DNA from 2 places in the Metabacillus sp. YM-086 genome. Region 2 is predicted to be linked to the other one. Evidence: riboswitches for the same ligand, from Rfam matches in the RefSeq annotation. Region 2 holds a riboswitch; the other holds the start of a gene.
What was found. Region 2 has a riboswitch for lysine ahead of ACEWK1_RS22820 (aspartate kinase). Riboswitches for the same ligand answer to the same signal wherever they lie in the genome.
Positions count from the first base shown of each region.

Region 1: it holds a riboswitch for lysine, as region 2 does, so the genes downstream of both, ACEWK1_RS17320 (Na+/H+ antiporter NhaC family protein) here and ACEWK1_RS22820 (aspartate kinase) in region 2, are expected to answer to the same signal.

Region 1 is NZ_JBLUOI010000043.1:18,940-27,211, forward strand. Features, by position in the region: gene ACEWK1_RS17310 (methionine/alanine import family NSS transporter small subunit) at 62-166, opposite strand; gene ACEWK1_RS17315 (sodium-dependent transporter) at 166-1,677, opposite strand; gene ACEWK1_RS17320 (Na+/H+ antiporter NhaC family protein) at 2,086-3,636, opposite strand; lysine riboswitch at 3,786-3,964, opposite strand; gene yunB (sporulation protein YunB) at 4,036-4,770, opposite strand; gene ACEWK1_RS17330 (YunC family protein) at 4,885-5,187, opposite strand; gene ACEWK1_RS17335 (bifunctional metallophosphatase/5'-nucleotidase) at 5,254-6,657, opposite strand; gene ACEWK1_RS17340 (DUF72 domain-containing protein) at 6,688-7,560, opposite strand; gene sufB (Fe-S cluster assembly protein SufB) at 7,744-8,272, opposite strand, start outside.
Region 2 is NZ_JBLUOI010000077.1:1,157-9,428, reverse strand. Features, by position in the region: gene racE (glutamate racemase) at 1-102, opposite strand, end outside; gene ACEWK1_RS22855 (MarR family winged helix-turn-helix transcriptional regulator) at 118-558, opposite strand; gene gerE (spore germination transcription factor GerE) at 739-963, opposite strand; gene ACEWK1_RS22845 (acyl-CoA thioesterase) at 1,099-1,566, opposite strand; gene sdhB (succinate dehydrogenase iron-sulfur subunit) at 1,635-2,396, opposite strand; gene sdhA (succinate dehydrogenase flavoprotein subunit) at 2,396-4,159, opposite strand; gene ACEWK1_RS22830 (succinate dehydrogenase cytochrome b558 subunit) at 4,192-4,800, opposite strand; gene ACEWK1_RS22825 (YslB family protein) at 5,279-5,710, shown strand; gene ACEWK1_RS22820 (aspartate kinase) at 5,755-6,984, opposite strand; lysine riboswitch at 7,123-7,303, opposite strand; gene uvrC (excinuclease ABC subunit UvrC) at 7,397-8,272, opposite strand, start outside.

The DNA of each region.
Region 1 (8,272 bases), on a different contig from region 2:
GCGTGCCTGTCACTTCCCGAAATGTACAAAAAAGAGGCTGATTTTCTCAGCCTCTTCTCATTTATTTTTGTTTTGCTTTAATTACAGCATTTGTAATACTTGCCGCAAGGCCTCCCCAAACGACTACAATACCGATTACCATCATTGCAATAGCAGATGTACTCATTATTGAGAAACCTCCTTATTCTTTGAAGTTGTTGATTCATTTTGCTTTTTATTTGTTACCGAGAACAGTACTCCAACTAAGACTGCTCCAATAGCTACCGTCCAACCCCAATTAAAGAGGAATTCACGAGGGTAGTCACCATATTCGCTTGTTAAGTTTGTTCTTAAGTTATCGAACATCATATATCCTAGTACGATTGGAGTGATAAAACCTAAGCATACTCTCCACCAAGTACCTAATTGAATGTCTGACAGCTCATTAGCATGCTTTTGAATATTCTTTAATTCCTTTGCAAACCATGCAATTGCAATTACTTCAATGAAACCAGCTAATGTAATACCAAATGTATTAATGAAGTAGTCAACTGAATCTAGGAAATATAGACCACCTCTTGTAGCGAATAGTAATGAGATAACAGCAGCTAACCCACCACCAATTGCAACAGCCTTTGTACGAGATACTTTAAACTTCTCTTGAATACCTGCAACATATGTTTCTGTAATGGAAATCAAGGATGTTAAACCTGCTAATATTAATGAACCAAAGAATAGGAACCCAAATAATCCATTAAAAGCAGGGAATTCATTAATAATTTGTGGGAATACAACAAATGCTAGACCAACACCAGAAGAAACTACTTCTGCTACAGGAACTCCTTGCTGTGCTGCCATAAATCCTAATGCACTAAATACTCCAATACCAGCAAGAACTTCGAATGCTGAGTTTCCGAAACCAGTAATAAAAGCATTGTTTGTAATATCAGATTTTTTAGGAAGATAACTTGAATAAGTAATCATAATAGCAAATGCAATCGATAAACTAAAGAAGATCTGTCCGTAAGCCGCAACCCATACTTTACCATCTAGGATTTTACTCCAATCTGGTTTGAAGAACGCATCTAATCCTTGAGCAGCTCCATCAAGTGTTAAAGCGCGAATAACGATAATAGTAAACATAATAACTAAAACTGGAATAAATACTTTATTAGCTGCTTCAATACCTTTTTTAACACCCGCAAATAAAACGCCTAAAGTAACAATCCAAACTAAGATAAGTGGAATTAAAACCCCTGGTACTAGCCCACCAAATTGACCAGGCTTTTCTGCTAGTTGTAGGTACTCACCGAATAAGAATCCTTCTGTATCAGTACCCCAATTTTGGTTAAATGCAAAAACAGAATAAGATGAAGCCCAAGCGATAATAACTGGATAGTAACATGAAATAACAAATGCGATAGCAACCTGCCACCAGCCCAACCATGAACTTCCCTTACCAACTTTACCGAAAGTTGTAGGAGCAGATCCACGATATTTATGTCCTAGTGTAAACTCCATTACTAGTAATGGGATACCAGCTGTTAACAAAGCAAATAGATATGGTAAGAAAAATGCTCCTCCTCCATTTTCATATGCTGTTGCCGGAAATCTCCAGATATTTCCTAAACCTACTGCAGAACCAACAGCTGCTAGAATAAAGCCAGCCCTTGTCCCCCACTGTGGGCGATTTTCCATAATATTTTCCTCCTCTTCTCATCTCTCACTTAAATGTGGAAACAATTAGAAATTATATAATTTTCTGATTATTTATTATAATCTATACATAGTATAATCGGACATTATGCCTATGTCTATAAAAAATTTTTAAAAAATACTATTTTAAGATGATATTTTCAGAAATTTTAGATTCTATTAAATAGAATATGGAAATACTTTATACATTTTCAAACAAAGACAGATTTTCCCTTTAACTCTTTAATTCTTAAAAGTTGTAAAATGAAATAGTCACCATAAATATTTTTTAACTTCTAAATATTCAGTATCTTTCGACCCTACCTTATATTAATAAAAAATAGATATTACTATTCAAGGAATAACATTACAAAGAAATGAAAAAAAAAGAAAGGCGAATCGCCTTCCTTTTTATACTGCTTTTGCTCTTTTTGCAAAAATGAAAATAAACCCTACTAATAAGATAGATATTGTAAGTAAACCAACTAAACTACTACCCGTAAAACCTAAAACAAGATAACCGATTGTAGCAACGCCTCCACCAATTAAGGCGTAAGGTAACTGAGTCAATACGTGATCAATGTGATGACTTCCTGCTCCTGTAGAGGATAGTATTGTCGTATCAGAAATTGGTGAACAATGATCACCTAATACAGAACCTGCAAGAACTGCTGCCATAGCCGCAAGCAACATGTTAATATCAGTAGCTGCTGTAATTTCACCTGCAATTGGTAACATGATTCCAAAAGTTCCCCAAGAAGTACCAGTTGCAAACGCCATGAATGCTGCCAATATAAACATTACGACTGGAAGATACGATAAGTTAAGGTTAGATTTTTCAACAATTCCCGCTAAATATTCCCCTGTACTTAATTGACCGATCAAATCTACAATAACCCACGCAAATAACAGGATGTAGATAGCTGGTAGCATTGATTTAACACCTTCAATGATTGCAAGGGGCAAATAACGTCCATTAATTCCTCTACTAAAAAATAATATGATGGTGATTGCTAGTCCAAATAGTCCGCCATATAATAGCGATGCTGAAACATCTGTATTTTCAAAGATTGCAAAAATATCTACAGCTGATTTGTCTTCAATTGCTGAATAACCCGTATAAAGCATCGATGCCACTGTACCAATAATTAAAGAAAGAATAGGCCAAACAAGGTTACCAATCGTGCCTTTATCACTTGTTGGTAAATCTTCTTTAATTTCACCCAATGCTTCTTTGGAAGGATCAACTACTTGTCCAGTTTGAATCGCACGATCTTCATGAACTTTCATGCTGCCAATATTAATATTGAAATAAGCTACTGCAAACACAAGAACCAATGCAGCAAAAACATAGTAGTTCATCGGAATCATTGTCATAAATGCGCCAAGCGGTGTAAACTCAGTAACACCATGAGTAGTTAAAATTGTCGCAATCATTGCAATGATATATGCTCCCCAGCTTGAAATTGGTGAAACAACACAAACTGGTGCTGATGTTGAATCAATAATATAAGCAAGTTTAGCCCGTGAAACCTTTTGACGATCAGTAATCGGACGACTAACTTGTCCAACGGCAAGTGCATTAAAATAATCATCAATGAAAATGAGTATTCCTAATATTGCTGCTGTAAATTGAGCTCCTGTTCGAGTTTTTACACGCTTTTGTGCCCACTCACCAAAAGCACGACTCCCGCCTGAGATAGAAATAAGTGCTGTAACAATTCCTAAGATTAACAAGAATAATATGATATAAACATTCCAAGTGTTTAATTCACCTTCAGAAATGAAAATACCTTTAACAGCATTTATTATGACCATCCCGGAATCTGCGATTGAAAAATCCTTTAGTAATAACGCTGCTGATACAATCCCCACGCCTAGAGATAACAAAACTCTCCTTGTTAAGATAACCATTAAGATGGCGATTATCGGGGGAATAATTGAAAAAATAGTGCCTGACATGATGTAAAATGCCTCCCTGTTTTTATTATTGGAAGGGCTTATACTGATTGTAAGGAACAATGCACCCTAAAAAAGTGCATAGAAAAAGAGTAACGATAGAAAATAACTATCATTACTCTTATTTGAATAATGTTATGTTATCCTCCATCTCGATCAGTAGCCCTCCATTATAGTTTTCTATAATGACAGTATTACCTTTATTCAACGTAATACCAGCAAATGCAGCCTGACTAGCCAGCATTCACTTCGGCAAAAACCCCTTTTCAATACGTTCATCGTTGTCATTCTCACATATTGTACTCTTGGTTTCTGCGCCTCTACCTCATCATGAGATAAGGTGATGTAGGTCAATATTTAATTAACTTTCAATAGTTTAGCAAAATAGTAGTCATATGACAACTATGGAATTGCTGGTAATTCAATGGCAGGTGCATTTTCTCCGCTTCCATTATTATAATACTGCGGTACATCACCGTGAGCTGCAATGTCAACAATAGGAATTGTATTAGTAATCGTAACAGGCTTTGTTGAGAAGGGGATAACAACCTGGACAGTTACTTCCACAATAACAGATATTTCATGAACAGCACTGTTAATTCCATATTCCTTTAATGTTCTTTTTATATCGGTATGTACATCACCTATTAAGTAAAAACGAACTGGAATATCTGGACCTATAGTACTTAAAATTGCATTATCCGTTATTTGCCCCAGCGGAATCGAATAAACAATTCCATCATCTAATTCCATTTCCTGATTGTCTGTTGTATGAAAATTTCCTTTTTCAATTTCGGTTAATTTCCTTGTGATGTTATCAGTAATTCGATCTAATTCTGCTCGAACAACTGCTGAATTAAATCGGATTGTGTTTGTATTGCCGTTGTTATCCTTATCTATTATAACAAGGTTTTCTTGATCTTTCTCTGTTTCTTCCTTTACAGCTTCATGAATAATCGTTGTTGCAATGGAAGAAGCTTCTAGCTTTGCGATATCCATAATAGCTGGCTCTACTTTGCTATCTACATACCAAAAACTACTGGCTGTCAGAAACGTAAATATAACAAGTGTTAACAACAGTACATATCGAAAAGGTAAAGGCCCTTTGCGCGGGCGTCGACCGCGAAACTTAGCCAAAACAAATCCCTCCTTTACAAGCTATGTTTATGCATGACAGGAGGGATGTACGCTTACTTTTTTATTCATTCTAAACTTTTTATTGTTTTAGGACAATACAGGCTTGCTTCTTACTTAAGCCATTTTTAGTAAAGCATCTTTTCCTGTTGTTCCCACAGTGATTCCCAGTTTTTCTGCTTCATATGTGACAGATTCCAGTGGCGCTTCGAGTAATTGATCAATTGTACGGACACCAACAGCACGACCAGCAATAATTCCTCGGTCTTTAAGCTTTTCATTTAATAATGCAACATCAAGTGCTCCGCACATGATATATCCTTTATCGTTTGTAACTGCCATAAAATTTGTTTTAGGCAACGCAACTGTAATCGCTGTGAACTGCTTTCCTTCTATAACAACTGGAGTCATTGTAACCATTGTGTATCTACACTCCTTTCTTGATATATTCTTATGAATTAAGAAAGGATACGTGTAGATATGTGCCTATTCAATTCTAGATTTTTCACCTAACTTCCAAGCTAATAAATCTCTCAATAATTCAGGCATAAAAAACACTTTTTTCTCGGCATGACCGATTTCAGGATATAGTGGACCGAGAGTAAACATATCGATCGTCGCAACAGCATAAATTCTTTCAGGCGAAATGGGTTTGCCATTAACAACTATTTCTTTCACATGATCTTTGCCATCCTCTAACGTTTCCATGTTTACTTCAATCCCATCAAAAACCATTCGTCCCATTACTTTTCCTCTAAAGCCAAGACCTTTTAGCTTTAAATGTTCCATCTTCTCATCTCTCGATTGAACAATAACTTCTTTAAGAACATCACCTTTTAAATAAACCTTACACGGATTTATTGGATGTGGACAAATGCGATGAAGATCTTTTCTTGTGACAGATCCTTTTTGTAATGGCTCTAAAAGAATACCTGAGTTCACCATTGCAACCTCTCCATCACACCACTCCTTTATTGATTGAACAAGGAGTTTTGGGAATTCAGATTCTTGGTACCAATCTAAAGAAAGACCATTTTTTGAGACACCAATTACCTCCGAAAGAATGTTATCGGCTTGTCTTGAAGATTCTTGTAGCCATAACTCTGTTTCATTACATACTATTTTCTGCTCCTCTATTGGAAATAGAGAAGCTTTATACTGATGAAGTTTATTAGTCTCAAGACAAATAGATAAAGAAATATGCCCAACATATTGACCATATTTTCCTGCACCTGCGATTAGAGTGTTATGAAGCTCAATCCCTTCTTTCAGAACATGATGGGTATGACCTCCGATAATTACATCAATATCAGGAAACTCTTTTGCTATAATTTCGTCATCACTTATTCCCAAATGAGACAAAAGTACAATCACATCACATTGTTCCTTTACTTGTTCAACAGTCTCCAATAAACTTTGAAAAGGGTCTTTTATTTTCCATCCAAGTAATTCATAGAACTTTTCATAGAAAACCGTAACACCAAGGAAAGCAATCCTCGTACCACTGTTAAGTGTAATAATATGATAAGGAACAACCCAATTAGGGCGTTCCCCCAATTCGGTATATAAATTAGATAATATCACCGGAAATGTTGCGTTTTCGTATAAAGAATCAAGGTCATCATGTGAAAAAGTAATGCCTTCATTATTACCAATTGTTACTGCGTCATAATTTAACTGATTTAACAGTGTAACATTTGCTTTTCCCTTTGTTGCTTCAGTTATTGGATGAAACCGATCTGAATGATCTCCAATATCCAATAAAATCATTTGTTCATTTTGTTGATCATGCCATGCTTTATTGTTTTTTATAAATTGAACGATAGCTGGCCAATTTTCAAAATGACTATGTAAATCATTTGTATGATAAAGGTGAACGGTTTCTAACATGTTCCTCTCTCCTTACTTAAACTCCACATATTACATGCCCTCATTATTATCTTGAAACAAACTTAATTGTTTTTCAGCTAAGCCTGTATAATGAAGATTTAGTAGATTTATCATCATCTTTGCATTATCTGCAGCATCTCCACCTGAGTTGTTATTAAAGAGCATATATGTTGTTTCTGTTCTATGTAGTATCTCAGCTAAATGGTCTTTCCACTCTAATAACTCTTCTTCATTATATCGATACAAATATCGAACATCTCGCCAATTATCTCCATTAGCCGGCTTATTCCATCCATATACATTTCTTCCATGGAGACGGATAAGTGTTTTATGAGGAGTAGTTGGTTTTAGAACGGTGGGAATCGATCTTTCACCAGCCTGAGGTTCGTCCACAATACTATGAATCCATTTCTCATCCTCCATAAACTGTAAGGTTTTATCATAATAACTAGAAGAAAACCACGAGCGGTTGCGAAATTCTAATGCAACCTCTGTATCTCCCATTTTTTCTCTGCACCATTTTAAGTATGCTACATTTTCTTTGTTACATGAAAACCAAGGGGGAAATTGGAATAATACCATAGCTAATTTATTTGCATTTTTTAATGGTTGAATCGATTTTATGTATGCTGAAAACATATCAGATTTGTTATCAAAGGGAATTTCTCCGCGAAGATGTCCTGTCATTCCTTGATAAGCTTTTGCTATAAACTGAAACCCCTTTGGTGTATCTTTTACCCACTTTTCCATATTACGTTCCGGCTGGACAGCATAAAAACATGAATCAATTTCAACCGTTGGAAAATGTGCAGCATATTCTTGTAATTTATTCGTTGTATTCAAACTAGTGTAAAGGGAATCATGATCTCCCCATCCAGTTAAACCTATTTGAATGCTTGTCAATCAAAATCATCCTTTTTTTAATTAACGGCTTTACCTTAATTATACGACTCTTTGTTCTTTCCATAAACCTTAACAGAGTTCTAACGACATATTACCCAAATATAACACAAATGGTTGTTTCACACGTATTCTTTACGTACTAAAAAGGACTGACAATTGTCAGTCCTTTTTATATGAAAGTTATTAACCGATAGAACCTTCCATTTCGAACTTGATCAGACGGTTCATTTCTACTGCATATTCCATTGGAAGTTCTTTTGTGAATGGCTCGATAAAGCCCATTACGATCATTTCTGTTGCTTCTTCTTCTGAAATACCACGACTCATTAGATAGAATAATTGCTCTTCAGATACTTTTGAAACTTTCGCTTCGTGTTCAAGAGAAATATTATCGTTAAGAATTTCATTGTATGGAATTGTATCAGATGTTGATTGATTATCCATGATGAGTGTATCACACTCAATGTTTGATCTTGCCCCTTCAGCTTTACGTCCAAAGTGTACAATACCACGATATGTTACTTTACCACCTTGCTTTGAAATGGATTTGGAAACAATCGTAGATGATGTGTTTGGCGCAAGGTGAATCATTTTTGCACCTGCATCCTGGTGTTGACCTTTACCTGCTAAGGCAATAGAAAGTGTCATACCACGTGCTCCTTCACCACGAAGGATAACAGCTGGGTATTTCATAGTTAATTTTGAACCAATG
Region 2 (8,272 bases):
ACCTAAATAGATGATTTCTTCTTTTGGTAATTGTCTCATGATTTCTTTTGCGACAGTTAACCCACCTACGCCAGAATCAATGACACCGATTGGTCTTTTCAAATCATCGCCTCATTCTTAACTCATTTCTTGTTGTAGTTTTATTAACGATTTTTCAAGTATTACTAATTCTTCTTCTTCAAAGTTAACCAGCATATCTCTTAAATAATTTTGTCTTTTTTGAATAACTTCCTCAATAATCCGCTCGCCCTCTGCTAATAAGTGTATTCTTACAATTCTTCTGTCATGAGTATCTTTTACTCTGATAACCAATTGGTTCTTTTCCATACGATCCACTAAATCGGTTGTCGTACTACATGCTAAAAACATTTTATTAGAAAGCTCTCCAATTGTTAAGTCACCATTTTCCCATAACCATTGTAAGGCAACAAACTGAGGTGGTGTTATATGATAGTCATTTAAAATTTCTCGACCTTTTTGTTTAATAATTCCTGATATATGACGAAGTGCCTTTTCAAGATCAGATACAGTTTGTGTTTTATCAATTCCTTGATTTATGCTCAACTTTAACCCTCTCTAAACCATTATAATGTTATCTTTTTATATCAATGTTATTTTCCCTGTTTTTTTAATAAATTGCAAGTTACATATTTTTCAACAAATTCTATATATAAATTTAAAATCATTCTGTATAAAGTAATAACCGGCTCCCTTTATGAAAAGGATAGCCGGTATTGGTTAGAGCTCGAGTTCACCCATTCGAAGGAGCTCAACAACCGCTTGAGAGCGTCCCTTAACACCAAGCTTTTGCATCGCATTTGAGATATGATTTCGAACCGTTTTTTCACTTATAAAGAGCTCACTAGCAATCTCTTTCGTCGTTTTATCTTGAACTAACAATTCGAATACTTCTCTCTCTCTTTTCGTGAGTAGTGGCTTTGATTGAAACTCTTTCTCTTTCAAGTATTGTAACCCTCCTTGCTAAGGTGAGAGCTGATCTAACGGATGGGTATATATTTAGTCAACATATACTATGTGTAACCGAGGGGGACTGTGACAGATTCAGAACGGAAAAGATGTTTAACTGCGTCCATTTTATTAATTCTTTATTGTTTCATATGCTGTTAAACATTTTTTATCTTCTTCAGACCATGGAACACTCTTTCCTGTTCGTTGTGAGATCTGTACAATTGTTCCTCGGCCTACAAAAATACTCTCCCTATGATCGTTTACTCCTAAGTAATGCAAATCAACCGAAGATGTGCCTATACGGTTTATCTTGACAAAAAGATTTATCTTGTCATCAAAGTAAGCTTGATGTAAAAAATCACATTGCAAATCTGCAACAACAGGAATACTTTCGCCATTTGCTTGTAACCATTTCTGCATCATCCCAGTTTTTTTGAAGAATTCTATCCTTCCTTCTTCAAAGTATGTAAAAGGAGCCGTATTGTTCATATGTCCAAACATATCTGTTTCAGAAAATCGAATTTTTATTGGATGTGAAAAGCTAAAGCTCTCTTTATAAGCTGAATCAAAGCTTTCTATATACGGTATTTTCTTCATCATTCTCTTCCTTTCATTTGTCTATAAATAAAAAAGGAACTGACATGAAAGTCAGTCCCTTTTTACTGTTATCCTTGGTCACTACCAAAGAAATTACGGAATGATTGAAATGCTGTATCACGATTTAATGCTGCAATCGATGTTGTTAAAGGAATACCCTTTGGACAAGATTGCACACAGTTTTGTGAGTTACCACAGTTTGCTAATCCACCGTCTCCCATAATCGCTTCAAGACGCTCAGACTTATTCATTTCACCAGTAGGATGAGCATTGAATAAACGAACTTGTGATAGTGGAGCAGGACCAATGAAGTTTGATTTACTATTCACGTTAGGGCAAGCTTCTAAGCATACTCCACAAGTCATACATTTTGATAGCTCATAAGCCCATTGACGCTTTTTCTCTGGCATACGTGGTCCAGGACCTAAATCGTAAGTTCCATCAATCGGAATCCAAGCCTTAACTTTTTTAAGTGAGTCAAACATACGTTTACGATCAACCTGTAAATCGCGAACAACCGGGAACGTACGCATTGGTTCAAGTCTAATCGGTTGTTCAAGCTGATCAACTAGAGCTGTACAAGATTGTCGAGGCTTTCCATTGATCACCATTGAACACGCACCACATACTTCTTCTAAACAGTTCATATCCCAGTTAATTGGCGTTGTTTGTTTCCCCTCAACATTTACTGGATTACGTCGAATTTCCATTAACGCCGATATAACATTCATATTCGGGCGATAAGGTATTTCGAACTTTTCCTGATAAGGGGCTGCTTCTGGTGATTCTTGTCGGGTAATAATAAACTGAACTACTCTATTTTCACTCATTAGTTATCCCCCTTTTTGCTTTTAGAATAATCACGTTTACGTGGTTTAATTAATGATACATCCACATCTTCATAGTGGAATTTAGGGGCAGTACGGTCACCTGCATATGTTGCCATCGTTGTTTTTAAGAATTCCTCGTCATTTCGATCTGGGAATTCAGGTTTATAATGTGCTCCACGACTTTCATTACGGTTGTAAGCACCTAATGTTACAACACGTGATAACTGAAGCATATTCTTTAACTGACGTGTAAACGCAGCACCTTGGTTACTCCATTTAGCAGTATCATTAATATTGATGTTATCAAAACGTTCAATAAGTTCCTGAATCTTCTCATCTGTTTTTAGAAGCTTATCATTATGTCTTACAACGGTAACGTTATCTGTCATCCATTCTCCTAATTCCTTATGAAGAACATAAGCATTTTCAGTACCATCTAAGCTCATGATATTATTCCATTTATCTTCTTCCTGTTTTACATGACTCTCAAACACACTAGAAGAAAGATCTTCAGCACTCTTCTCAAGTCCATTAATGTACTTAACAGCATTAGGACCCGCTACCATACCACCATAGATTGCAGAAAGTAATGAGTTTGCACCAAGACGGTTTGCACCGTGCATAGAGTAATCACACTCACCTGCTGCAAATAAACCTGGGATATTCGTCATTTGGTCATAATCAACCCATAATCCACCCATTGAATAATGAACTGCAGGGAAGATTTTCATTGGAACTTTACGTGGATCATCACCCATGAATTTTTCATAGATTTCAATAATACCACCTAGTTTAATATCAAGTTCTTTTGGATCTTTGTGTGATAAATCAAGGTAAACCATGTTTTCACCATTGATTCCAAGCTTTTGCTCTACGCAAACATCAAAGATTTCACGTGTTGCAATATCACGAGGTACAAGGTTTCCATAAGCTGGATACTTTTCTTCAAGGAAGTACCAAGGTTTCCCATCTTTATATGTCCAAACTCGTCCACCTTCCCCACGAGCAGATTCACTCATTAGGCGAAGTTTATCATCTCCTGGAATTGCGGTCGGGTGAATTTGAATAAATTCTCCATTTGCATAATGAACACCTTGCTGATAAACAATCGATGCTGCAGATCCAGTATTGATAACCGAGTTAGTTGATTTCCCGAAAATAATTCCTGGGCCACCAGTTGCCATAATCACAGCATCTGCCCGGAACGATTCAATTTGCATAGATGTTAAGTTTTGTGCAGTAACCCCACGACAAACTCGATCATCATCAATAACCGCACCTAAGAATTCCCATCCTTCATATTTTGTTACAAGACCCGCTACCTCATGACGTCTTACTTGCTCATCTAAAGCATATAGTAACTGTTGACCAGTCGTTGCTCCAGCAAAAGCTGTACGGTGGTGTTGTGTACCACCAAAACGTCTGAAATCTAGTAATCCTTCTGGAGTACGGTTGAACATTACACCCATTCGGTCTAATAAGTGTATAATTCCAGGTGCTGCTTCAGCCATTGCTTTAACAGGTGGTTGATTTGCTAAGAAATCCCCACCATAAACAGTGTCATCAAAATGCTCCCAAGGTGAATCACCTTCACCTTTTGTATTTACAGCCCCGTTAATCCCACCCTGTGCACACACTGAGTGCGATCTTTTAACAGGTACTAATGAAAATAAATCTACTTGAACGCCGGCTTCAGCAGCTTTTATAGTAGCCATTAAACCAGCTAAACCGCCTCCGACAACGATAATTTTACTTTTACTCATTAAGCCCACTCCCTTTAATAGCTATTGCTGGATTAGACGAATGCAAAGATTGCTCGAACACCCACGTATGATAACGCTAAGAAGATACCGAGCGTGACATAAGTAGAGATTACTTGTGAGCGAGGAGTAACTGTGATTCCCCAACTAACTCCAAATGACCATAAACCATTAGCAAAATGGAACACGGTTGAAATAACACCAATTAAGTAGAATACAAGCATAAAAGGACTACTTAAGATAGAAGCCATCATGTCATAGTTTACTTCTGCTCCAAGCGCAGCAGCAATTCTCGTTTCCCATACATGCCAAGCGATAAAAATAAAGGTAATAATTCCTGTTACACGCTGTAGCATGAATAACCAATTTCGAAGATAACCATAGTTACTTACATTGTTTTTTGCTGTAAATGCAATATAAACTCCGTAAATCGCATGGTATAAAAGTGGAAGGAAAATAATTACAATCTCAAGCACATACCTAAATGGCAACATTTCCATAAAGTGTGCTGCATTGTTAAATGCTTCTGCACCTCTTGTGGCAAAATGGTTGACGATTAGATGCTGAATCAAAAAGATCCCTACCGGAATTACTCCAAGTAATGAGTGCAGTCTACGATTAATAAACTCTCGGTTTCCAGCCATAAAACTTACCCCCTAGTATCAATAATGCGCTCACTTTTTTAAAACTAATTTGTTTCCTAATAAAGTTTACCAAATGTAATAGTGGTCTACATTACAGTCAGTAAAATTTACGAATATAAACTAGCAGTCTAGTAATCTTTCATGCTAGTTTAAAAGTAGGTAAATGCAACAAGTACATTTTACTCCCTTAAAGAAAGAGCGTCAAGAAAACGTGTTCATAAATTATAATTTTTCGACAAATACTAATTACATGTAATTTTATTTTATCAGTATACCTTATTTTAAAACAACCTACTTTAGCATCCTATTCTGGAAATTTCAGACTCATTACTAGTTCTAACTTACGTCGTTCATAATTTTCCTTAATATTTCATGTTTTTCACCTTGGATGTTGATATATAATATGAAATAGAAAGAGGGGAATACCGTGAACAAACAATCCGCAAGACTTGATAAGGACAAATTAGAAAATATCCAAATGCCTGCATTTGGACTGGAACTACTCAGGGAAGTTTTAATCCCTGATATTCTCGGCCAAGACTACCAGCAAATGCTCTATTGGGCAGGTAAAGGGTTAGCACGAAAATATCCTGTATCCTCTATTGAAGAACTCTCTGATTTTTTTCAAGCAGCAGGATGGGGACAGCTTACTTTGCTACATAATAAAAAAAATGAAATGGAATTTGAGCTGAGTGGAGAACTAATTTCCATTCGTTTTTCTAAAAGTAATGAATATACGTTTCAGTTAGAAGCAGGATTTATAGCTGAACAACTTCAGATGATGAACAAGCATATAACTGAGACATATGAGCAACTAAAGAAGCGCGCAAACAAAGTTGTGTTTACTGTAAAGTGGGATAGCAAAGACATTCTTGATGATGCACCGTTAGGTAAAAGAAGCCAAAGATGATTAATAATAGAATAAGAGGGGCAATCTCCCCTCTTTATTCTGAATTACACGGTTGCAGCAGGTTTTGAGAGCTCAAACGCATTGTGCAACGTATCAACAGCAGATACCATATGCGCTTGAGAAATAACCGTTGAAACTTTAATTTCAGATGTACTAACCATCTTCACTTCTATACCTTGTTTTGCTAATACATCAAACATCTCTGCAGCTACACCAGGGTTTGAAACCATTCCTGAACCTACAATAGAGACTTTTGCCAATCCGGATTCAGATTCAACGCGTTCATAACCTAACTCTTCTTTATACTGCTCCAATACACGAATAGTATCTTCAAGATCACTTGTTTTAACTGAAAAAGAAATAGAAGTTTTGTTATCAGTTGTTGTATTCTGAATAATAATGTCCACATTTAGCCCATTTTTCGCTAATGTTGAAAAAATAGTTGATAATGTTGTTAATTCATTAGGCAACCCTAACACTGATACTCTTGTTACTTGATCTTCAAATGCAATTCCTCTAACAATTAAGTTTTGTTCCATTTCCGCTTCCTCCTCAATAATTGTGCCCCGCTCATTTTCCATACTAGAACGAACCTCTAATGGGATGTTATAATTTTTCGCAAACTCTACTGCTCTTGGATGCAAAACACCAGCTCCTAAATTTGCTAATTCTAACATTTCATCGTATGATATCGATTCTAGTTTTCTTGCTTCCTTTACAAATCGAGGGTCTGTTGTAAAGACTCCAGTAACGTCAGTGTAAATGTCACACTTGTCTGCTTTCAGTGCTGCAGCTATGGCTACTGCTGTCGTATCAGATCCACCTCTACCTAATGTAGTAATCTGACCTTCTACCGCTACCCCTTGGAATCCGGCAACAACGACAACTTTTCCCTTCTCTAGCTCTTTATTAATTTTTTGAGGATTTATATTCGTAATTCTTGCATTTCCATGTGTTGACTCCGTTTCAATCCCTGCCTGCCAGCCAGTAAATGAAATGGCATCATACCCTTTTTCTATTAGGGCCATTGATAGAAGGGAAATGGTTATTTGCTCACCAGTTGTAAGAAGCATATCCATTTCACGCTTGCTCGGCTTAGAAGTGAGTTGCCCTGCTAAATCAACAAGCTGATCAGTCGATTTTCCCATTGCAGAAACAACAACAACCACATCGTTACCTGCATCTTTTTCTTGTATAACACGATTCGCAACATTTTGAATTCTTTCTACTGAACCCACTGACGTTCCGCCGAATTTTTGAACAATAATACCCAATGATATCTCACCTTCCATATTTGTTTTTCAATGATCGATCATTTGTTAGTAGATAAGAAATCACATTGCAGAACAACAAAAAAGCAATGGGCACATAAAATCCCATTGCTAACTAAACGAAAATTATATTCGCTTATACAATGAGATAGCTCTCCAAGAACATAGTGTTTCTTGACAATTTTACATCTCTTAAATGTAAAACCAGCGATAAAAGTAATGGAGCTTTTATCACTTCGGCAATCATTCCTTTCACTAGTTGTCATTGGAATCCACTTTCCTCAAACTAGTTACTATTAATGACCGCACCTCTACCATCATTTACAAACTAACGATCAATATCAAATTAATAAAATCTTATCAAACATTATAGAAAAGCGCAAGAGATTATTTGTTAAGGAAACATAATGGACTATCAGTTTCCATTTTCCTCTTTTAAATAATCCGTTATTTGCTTTGCTATATTTTCCGGCATACCAGCTTCTTTAAAATCTTCGAGACTTGCTTCCTTCATTTTTTTAACAGATCCAAAATGTTTTAAGAGCATCTTTTTTCTTTGTTCTCCAACACCTGGAATATCATCCAAAATAGATTGAAAGGCATTCTTTCCTCTAAGTTGACGATGAAAGGTGATCGCAAAACGGTGGACTTCATCCTGAATTCTTTGAAGCAGGTAAAATTCCTGGCTGTTTCTTTCTAGCTTTATAAATTCAGGTGGTGAACCTATTATGAGCTCAGAAGTTCGGTGTTTATCATCTTTCACCAATCCGGCTACAGGAATAGATAACCCTAACTCATTCTCTAGCACATCTTGAGCAGCTGCCAAATGCCCTTTTCCACCATCAATAATAATCAGGTCAGGTAATGCTAATTGTTCTTTTAAAACTCTTGTATAGCGTCTTCTGACAACTTCCCTCATAGACTCATAATCATCAGGACCTTTGACGCCTTTAATTTTATACTTACGATAATATTTTTTTGCCGGCTTTCCATCCTCAAACACAACCATTGCTGATACAGGGTCAGTTCCTTGTATGTTTGAATTATCAAATGCTTCAATTCGATGGGGAGTATGGATCCCTAATTTATCACCTAAATTTTCAACAGCCTTAATTGTTCTTTCTTCATCTCTTTCAATTAAAGAAAATTTCTCTTGAAGAGCAATCTTTGCATTTTTGTGAGCTAATAATATAAGGTCCTTCTTTTTACCACGCTTAGGCTGAAGTGTTGTTACGTCTAACAACTTTTCAACTAATTCAAATTCGATACTATCCGGAAGCAGGATTTCCTT